DNA from 2 places in the Planococcus alkaliphilus genome. Region 2 is predicted to be linked to the other one. Evidence: a T-box and tRNA genes for the amino acid it is inferred to sense, from the RefSeq annotation. Region 2 holds a T-box; the other holds one or more tRNA genes.
The links. A T-box is a leader RNA that pairs with one kind of tRNA and senses whether it is charged. The one in region 2 lies ahead of leuS (leucine--tRNA ligase), so its partner is inferred to be a tRNA-Leu.

Region 1 (4,430 bases), 240 kb from region 2:
CATTATGATTTCGGTTTTAAACAAGGCGAGTTGTTAAGGGATTCCTTTATCCTCCCCAACCGCAAAAAACAATGGGGCTCCAAAAACAAAAATTTTCTAATAGATGAAACACAGGCAACCAACACGCTGCTTGCGTTTGCTCCGAGAATTTGGGAGGAAATCAATGGATTGGCCGATGCACTCGAATGGAGTATGCAAGACGCCATCCGCGAATTCGGCGGCTATTATTTGGAATACACGAGAAGCGGCTGTTCGATTTTTACAAGCAGCGCATACATGGTCCGCAATTACGACAGCTCTCCCGAAGGCTACGAAGGACGGTTTGCCCTGTACCAGCCGACAGACGGCGGCTATGCCACCATCGGACCGACCATGCAAATTACCGGCAGAACCGACGGGTTAAATGAAAAAGGGCTCGTAATGGGCTATAACTTCATCAATCGGCGCAATTCTGAAGACGGTTTTATTTGCAATATGATCGGCCGGTTGATCTTAGAGAATTGTGCAACTGTGGAAGAAGCGATTGAATTGCTGGAAGAAATACCACACCGCCGTTCTTTCAGCTATGTGCTGCTCGACCGAAGCGGGAAATCCGTAGTCGTTGAAGCTTCTCCACGCTCTGTCGTTGCACGCACTTCAAACGTTTCCACCAATCATTTTGAATTGCTGACTGAAGAAAACCGCTACCAGATGAAAGATTCGATTCGCCGTGAAGAAACCATTCGCACCCATTTAAACGAAGCAACAGATGCCTACAGTGCCTTTCGCAGATTGAACGATTTGGAACAAGGCGTCTTTTCGGAGAAATACAGCACGGCTTCCGGAACGCTCCATACCGCTTTTTACTTCCCGGAAAGCTTGGAAGTCGGTTTTGCCCTCGGTCCGAATCGCTTGCCGCTCATGTTTGATTTTAAGAAGTGGCTGCAAGGCGAACGACTGCTTGCTAAACGCATCAACGGAAAAATCGATACGAAACTGCCATTCCCACATATGGCAGAAATGTAAAAAAAGCGCCCTCCACCGGGCGCTTTTTTCATTTGCTTAAACAAACTGCTTATCCAGATGGGCAAAACCGATATCTGTATCGATCTCCCCGTAGATTTTACGTTCGGTGAGGTCTTCTCCTGCCAGCCATTTTTTGAAATCAAAAATTTCTGGTTCCTGGTTTCCGCCTAGCGCAAACCATACCGCCAATTCTTTCGGCAAATAAGCAGACGTATGGATGGTCCCTGCCCAGCTCTTATACAACTTCGAGAACACACCTTTATCTACATCATTGAACAGGCGAAAAGCCTGATAAGCATCCTGCGTTGCATCCGGCTGCTGCCTGATCGCATCCAAGCGTTCATACGAATCGTTTAAGTAATTCCGGTTTTCATGTTGTTGAATTTCAAAATGGTTGGTGCACGCCGCATCCTTCCTGACATCGACTGCTCTCGGGCTTGCTTCAATGATGGCAGACTCGCCGCTCTTATCTTGCACAACGTAGCTAAACGAACCGCGATGCGGAATTTCTTTTAAAAGTGCAACTGCTTCTTGAATCGTCGAACAAGTCTCAAGCATGATCCGGCCAATCATATAGCAGACAAATCCGTCTCCCGGCTGTTTCCGATGCGTGAAATTATACCCCATCGCAAAGCCCTTCTCATTCATGCCATCCATGCGCCCCGTTATGCGGGAAGAAGGCCCAATAAAGGCATAGCCGCCATCCGTTGGCTGAAACAGCAAAAAACGCCCTTCATAAGTCTGAGGATGGAAATCATAATTGCGGACCAAGAAGTCATCTCCTGTCACAATTGAACAGCCAGATGGCATCGCATCGATGCGGTAGCCTCCGAAATCCCTTAGCACTTCCTCCATCGGCAAATCCAAGCTTTCCTGAAGCCCAAGCAACTCTTCCCAAATCCCCGGAGCAAACTGCAAAAAGGCAGTTTTGGTTTCATTTACATCAATTTTAAATCTCGGCCGTTTCGCTTTCCATTGCTTTCTGCGGTTATCCAAAATAATGGATTCCCTTAACCGTTCTCCTTGCATCTTTCCAAACTCATAATGGCTGCCACGGAATTGAAAAATATCGCTATGTATCTGCTTCATAGGCTCCTCCTTCTGCTTTTAAACACATTTTCTCCCGTCATTATATCAAGCAAATAATGGATAAAGACAGGAATTGTGCTTTTTGCCGGTTTCTTTAATAGACTCATGGAGCATATATGCCTCTAATTCTTCTTTTAAGACACTTAACAGCTGCAGAAATACTTTAGTGGAATAACTCTTCCTATTGATTAAAAAGTGTTTCTACAGCAAGCTCCCAAGCTTTTCAGCAATAACCCTCTTCTTCTTCAATAAAAGAGCATAAAAAAACACTTCTTGCATGAAGCAAGAAGTGTTTCAGCATCCGCTAAGCGGTGCAAAGTATACCGGCGGTCGGGGTCGAACCGACACTCCCGTGAAGGAACGGGATTTTGAGTCCCGCGCGTCTGCCAATTCCGCCACGCCGGCTTAATCGAATTGGACAAGATTTATCTTAACATAGCTTTTATAAATTGCACAAGCCTTTTTTGCGAAAAGTCTCATCATCCGTCTAAATCCATAAGCTATGAAAGCCGCTGCCAAAGTCCAAAGAAAAACAGGGCTTTGAATATCAAAGTCCCTGTCTTTATTTTAAAGGAAAATATTAAGGATGAAATAGATGGCTGCGGCTAATGCTGCCGATATCGGCATCGTAATCACCCATGTGATCAGCATCGTTTTACCGGTTCCCCATTTCACGCCTTTAAGCCGATGTGAAGCTCCTACCCCCATAATGGAAGAGGAAATGACGTGCGTTGTACTAACCGGTAAATGAATGAATGTCGCTCCGAAGATAACGGCTGCTCCAGTCAAATCAGCAGCTACGCCATTGACAGGACGGATTTTCATAATCTTGCCGCCAACGGTCTTAATGATCCGCCATCCGCCAACAGACGTCCCTAATGCCATTGCGGCAGCACAAGTAGCTTGCACCCATAACTGAATATCATCTGAAGATTGGTAGTTGTTGACGATCAACGCCATTGTGATAATCCCCATCGCTTTTTGTGCGTCATTCGTACCATGCGAAAATGATTGCAAAGCCGCTGTCGCAATTTGAATCAAGCGGAAGTTTCGATTCGTTTTCGTTAAATTATTATTTTTGAATACTACTTTAAAGATACTATATACAAGATACCCCACAGCGAATGCCAGAATAGGCGATAAAATCAACGCTTGGAGAATTTTTATAAACCCTCCGTAATTCAATGCTGCAAATCCTGCCGCTGCAATGGCAGCACCGGCGATAGAACCGATTAAAGCATGGGAAGAACTACTCGGAATTCCGTAATACCAGGTAACCAAATTCCAAGTGATTGCAGCAAGCAAAGCGGCTAAAATCACCACCGACCCATTCGTCAATGTAAATGGATCAACAATATCCTTCGTAATTGTTTTTGCTACTCCTGTAAATGCCATAGCTCCGACAAAGTTCATTACCGCAGCAAGCATAATTGCATGACGCGGCTTTAAAGCTTTTGTAGAGACTGCAGTAGCTATTGAATTGGCTGTATCGTGAAAGCCATTGATAAAGTCGAATATTATAGCAAAAACGACAATTAAAACTGTTATTAGCAGAACCATATCCATCGGTCATCTTGCTCCTTAAGCGTTTTTCATGATAATAGACTCAAATGTATTTGCTACCTTTTGGCAATGGTCTGCAATTTCTTCAAGCTCTTCATAGATTTCTTTATATTGAATAATGCGGATCGGATCTTTTTCCGTCTGGAAGAGATGTTTGATCGCATGGCGTCTCGTCACATCACATTGGGACTCGTAATCTTTTATTTTAATGGCGTGCTCTCTCATAGCCGGCAATTTCTTAGAAGACATCAAATCCACAGCCGTTTCGATTTCAATCGTGCTGAGGCGGATCGCTTCTACAAACTCCAACATGAATTCATCCGCATTGACGATTGAATACATTTCAAACATTGAGGCAGTATGATCTAAACCATCTAGCACATCATCCATACTCATAGCCAGTGCGAGAATGTCTTCTCTTTCAATAGGCGTGATAAAAGCGTTGTTCAAGTCCTGGATGACTGTATGGACATAATTATCGCCTTTTGTTTCATAATCTTTCATCGTATTGGAGAAAATCTTCAAATCACTGATTTCCCGCAATTTATAGTCAGCAAAATAAGCTGCACTCTCTTTTAAATTCAAAGCGATATCCCCTAGTAGAACTGCAAACTTATCTTTTTTCTTGAAAGCCATTTTCTTACCTCCGCTAATTTCTAAAATAAATTCAAAGCTAGATTATGATAGCTCTTTTTAATCTTTTTTAATAGAACTTTAACCCCAACTTTACAAAACCTTAATAAAACAAACGATTATGAATTTCCTGTTTAATC
Region 2 (4,430 bases):
GGCTGAGACTTTGTTTAAATTGAAGGTGAAAGCGTTTTTATTTACATAATTCTGTCAACGGAAAGAACGGGGGATGGCTAAAATGAAACCGATTTATGGATCCGCACGCGAAGCGGTGGAACAGATTCAAGACGGCGCAACAATTATGGTTGGCGGGTTCGGGCTCGTAGGGATTCCGGAACAGCTGATTTTGGCGTTGGTCGACAAAGGGGTAACGGACTTGACCGTCATTTCGAATAACTGTGGAGTTGACGAGTGGGGTCTCGGCCTTTTGCTGAAGAACAAACAAATCAAGAAAATGATCGGCTCTTATGTGGGAGAAAATAAGGAATTTGAGCGCCAAGTACTGTCTGGCGAAATAGAAGTGGAATTGACGCCGCAAGGCACATTGGCTGAAAAGATGCGTGCAGGCGGAGCTGGGATTCCGGCATTCTTCACACCGGCTGGAGTGGGTACGACGGTCGCTGAAGGAAAAGAAATCCGTGAGTTTGACGGCAAAGAATACGTGCTTGAACATGCACTTCGTGCCGATTTCGCATTAGTGCGTGCACATAAAGCGGATAAGATGGGGAATCTCGTCTACAACAAAACTGCGCAGAATTTCAATCCGTTGGCCGCAGCGGCTGGAAAAATTACGATTGCGGAAGTCGAAGAAATCGTTGAAACCGGCGACATCGATCCGAATCATGTCCAAACGCCGAGCATTTATGTGCAAGGCTTATTGCAAGCGAAGCAGGAAAAACGCATTGAACGGTTAACGACCCGTTCAGTCTAAGAAAGGATGTGTGCAGCGATGGATAAAAACCAAGTAAGAGAAAGAATTGCGAGACGTGCAGAAAAAGAAATCAACGATGGAGACTACGTAAACTTAGGGATCGGGATGCCGACTTTGGTGGCTAATTTTATCTCGGACAACAAAAGCGTCGTGCTCCAATCAGAAAACGGATTGCTCGGCATCGGGCCCTATCCAACTGAAGACGAAGTGGATCCGGATTTGATCAATGCCGGCAAAGAAACTGTGACGACCATTAAAGGCTCTTCTTTTTTCACAAGCGCTGAATCGTTCGCGATGATTCGCGGCGGGCATATTGATGTGGCGATCTTAGGCGGAATGGAAGTTGCTGAAAATGGGGACTTGGCGAACTGGATGATTCCCGGGAAAATGATCAAGGGCATGGGCGGAGCGATGGATCTGGTGCATGGCGCCAAAAAGGTGATTGTCATCATGGACCATGTATCGAAAGACGGATCTTCGAAAATCAAAAAGCAATGCGAATTGCCGCTTACAGGCAAAGGTGTTGTCAATAAGATCATCACCGACCGTGCCGTCATCGAGGTGACAGCAGATGGATTGGTGCTGACGGAAGTGTTCGAAGGCTTCAGCGTCCAAGATATCATTGATGCTACAGATGCGCCTCTGAATACAGAAAACGTGAAAGTGTCCTGAGCTATTGCCAAAAAACGGCGGTTCCGCTAAACTAAAGATAATAGCAAACGACAGTGAAGAGGAACAGTAAATTGTTTTCATTCCGAAGAGAGCCGGCGGTAGGTGCAAGCCGGTGTTTGGAGCAATTGAACTCGCCTTGGAGTCCGTGTATGTGAAACCAAGTAAGATACACCGTTTTCCGCGTTAAGGAGTCAAGTTGAGCGAGCAATCGCTAATTTGGGTGGTACCGCGGGAAACTCCCGTCCCTTATTAATATGAGGGACGGGAGTTTTTATTTTTGAGGAGGAATTTGAGATGACATTCAAGCACAAGACAGTCGAGAAGAAATGGCAGAAGTTCTGGGATCAGAACAAAACGTTCAAAATGGAAACTGATTTTGATAAACCGAAGTTCTACGCATTGGATATGTTCCCTTACCCCTCTGGAGCTGGACTCCACGTTGGGCACCCGGAAGGTTACACGGCAACGGATATCTTAAGCCGAGTGAAGCGCATGCAGGGCTATAATGTCCTTCATCCGATGGGCTGGGATGCATTCGGCCTTCCGGCAGAACAATATGCACTGGATACAGGAAACGACCCGGCGGAATTCACGGCGAAAAACATCGCAACGTTCAAACGCCAAATCCAGGAACTTGGATTTTCGTATGACTGGGACCGCGAAGTCAACACGACGGATCCCTCTTACTATAAATGGACACAATGGATTTTTATCCAGCTTTACAATAAAGGCTTGGCCTATGTAGACGAAGTGGCTGTGAACTGGTGCCCGGCACTGGGTACAGTTCTTGCTAATGAAGAAGTGGTCGACGGCGTTTCTGAACGCGGAGGGCATCCCGTCGAACGCCGCCCGATGCGCCAATGGGTGCTGCGTATTACAGAATATGCGGACCGTTTGCTTGAAGATTTGGATGATCTTGACTGGCCAGAAAGCTTAAAAGACATGCAGCGCAACTGGATCGGAAAATCCGAAGGGGCAGAACTTGAGTTTGGAGTCGAAGGCACAGCGCATTCTTTCCGCGCATTTACAACACGTCCAGATACGATTTTCGGTGCAACTTATGCAGTGCTTGCACCTGAACATAAATTGGTGGCTTCCATCACGACGGCTGATCAAAAAGCGGCAGTCGAAAAATACATCGATGACGTGAAAACGAAAAGCGATTTAGAGCGTACGGATTTGGCCAAATCGAAATCAGGCGTCTTTACCGGTTCATTTGCAATCAATCCGGTCAGCGGCGAAAAAATGCCGATCTGGATTGCCGATTATGTACTTGCTACTTACGGAACTGGGGCCATCATGGCAGTTCCAGCACATGATGAGCGCGACTATGAATTTGCGAAGCAATTCGACTTGCCGATTGTCGAAGTAGTATCCGGCGGGAACATCGCGGAAGAAGCATACGCAGGCGACGGTGAATTGATCAATTCCGATTTCTTGAACGGATTGAACAAAAAAGAAGCGATCGCAAAAGCGATTTCTTGGCTTGAAGAACACGGTGTCGGCGAGAAGAAAATCACCTATCGCCTACGCGACTGGCTGTTCAGCCGCCAGCGCTATTGGGGTGAGCCAATTCCGATCATCCACTGGGAAGATGGCACAATGACACCGGTAGATGAAAAAGACTTGCCGTTGACGCTGCCGATAACGAAAGATATTAAACCGAGCGGAACAGGCGAATCGCCGCTTGCGAATATCACAGAATGGGTCAATGTCGTCCATCCGGAAACAGGCATGAAAGGCCGCCGCGAAACAAATACGATGCCGCAATGGGCGGGAAGCTGCTGGTACTACTTGCGCTATATCGATCCGACAAATGATGAAATGTTGGCAGATCCGGAATTATTGAAGCACTGGCTTCCGGTCGATGTCTATATCGGCGGAGCAGAACATGCCGTCCTTCATTTATTGTATGCGCGTTTCTGGCATAAAGTGCTTTACGATCTTGGTGTTGTGCCGACGAAAGAGCCGTTCCAGAAATTGTTCAACCAAGGAATGATCCTTGGAGAAGGCAATGAAAAAATGTCGAAATCTAAAGGCAATGTCGTCAACCCAGACCAGATCATCGAAAGCCACGGTGCAGACACACTTCGCCTTTATGAAATGTTCATGGGACCGCTTGAAGCTTCGATTGCTTGGTCAACTAATGGCTTGGACGGGGCACGCCGCTTCCTAGACCGTGTTTGGCGGTTGTTCATCGATGAAGAAAGAGATGCATTGAGTGCAAAAATCGTGGATTCAAACGACGGCAAATTGGAAAAAGTCTATCACCAAACCGTGAAGAAAGTAACGGAAGACTTTGAAGGGCTTCGTTTCAATACAGGCATTTCGCAAATGATGGTCTTCATCAACGAAGGCTATAAAGTCGACGCGATTCCAAAAGAATACGTTGAAGGCTTTGTGAAATTATTGTCGCCAGTTGCTCCGCACGTAGCAGAAGAGCTATGGGAGAAATTGGGCCACTCAGAAACGGTGACATATGAAGCTTGGCCAACGTTCGATGAATCGAAAATGATCGATGATGAAATCGAGGTAGTTGTCCAAGTGAACGGCAAAGTGAAAACGAAATTACTGATTGCTAAAGACAGCACGAAAGAACAATTGGAAGCAGCGGCATTGGCGGATGAGCATGTCCAAAAAGCTGCAGAAGGCAAACAAGTCCGCAAAGTCATCGCGATTCCAGGGAAATTGGTAAACGTGGTAGTCGGATAACATAACAGAACCTGTCGAGGGATTCTCGGCAGGTTTTTTGTTTTGCGCAAATAAACGATGGAATTCTGCAAATAAACGAGGTTATTCCGCAAACAAAGTATGAAATTCCGCAAACAAATCCCAGTATTCCGCAAACAAATCCGAAATTAGGCAAAATAAAACCCCATTTGCATCCCGGCAAATGGGGTTTTATGATTAATGTGTCAGTTGTAAATCTTCTGCAAAAGCAGCAGCACTGCGCCCTGCAACATTTCCGGTCACGAGTGCGGAA

Region 1: it encodes a tRNA-Leu, which carries the amino acid that the T-box ahead of leuS (leucine--tRNA ligase) is inferred to sense. The anticodon was not compared.

What each region holds. Positions count from the first base shown of each region.
Region 1 is NZ_CM168060.1:1,052,303-1,056,732, reverse strand. Features, by position in the region: gene AC2EXB_RS05445 (C45 family autoproteolytic acyltransferase/hydrolase) at 1-1,005, shown strand, start outside; gene AC2EXB_RS05440 (C45 family autoproteolytic acyltransferase/hydrolase) at 1,042-2,094, opposite strand; tRNA gene AC2EXB_RS05435 (tRNA-Leu) at 2,416-2,499, opposite strand; gene AC2EXB_RS05430 (anion permease) at 2,662-3,660, opposite strand; gene AC2EXB_RS05425 (DUF47 domain-containing protein) at 3,676-4,293, opposite strand.
Region 2 is NZ_CM168060.1:1,292,801-1,297,230, forward strand. Features, by position in the region: gene AC2EXB_RS06750 (CoA transferase subunit A) at 83-775, shown strand; gene AC2EXB_RS06755 (3-oxoacid CoA-transferase subunit B) at 794-1,447, shown strand; T-box leader at 1,492-1,697, shown strand; gene leuS (leucine--tRNA ligase) at 1,742-4,159, shown strand; gene AC2EXB_RS06765 (BaiN/RdsA family NAD(P)/FAD-dependent oxidoreductase) at 4,355-4,430, opposite strand, start outside.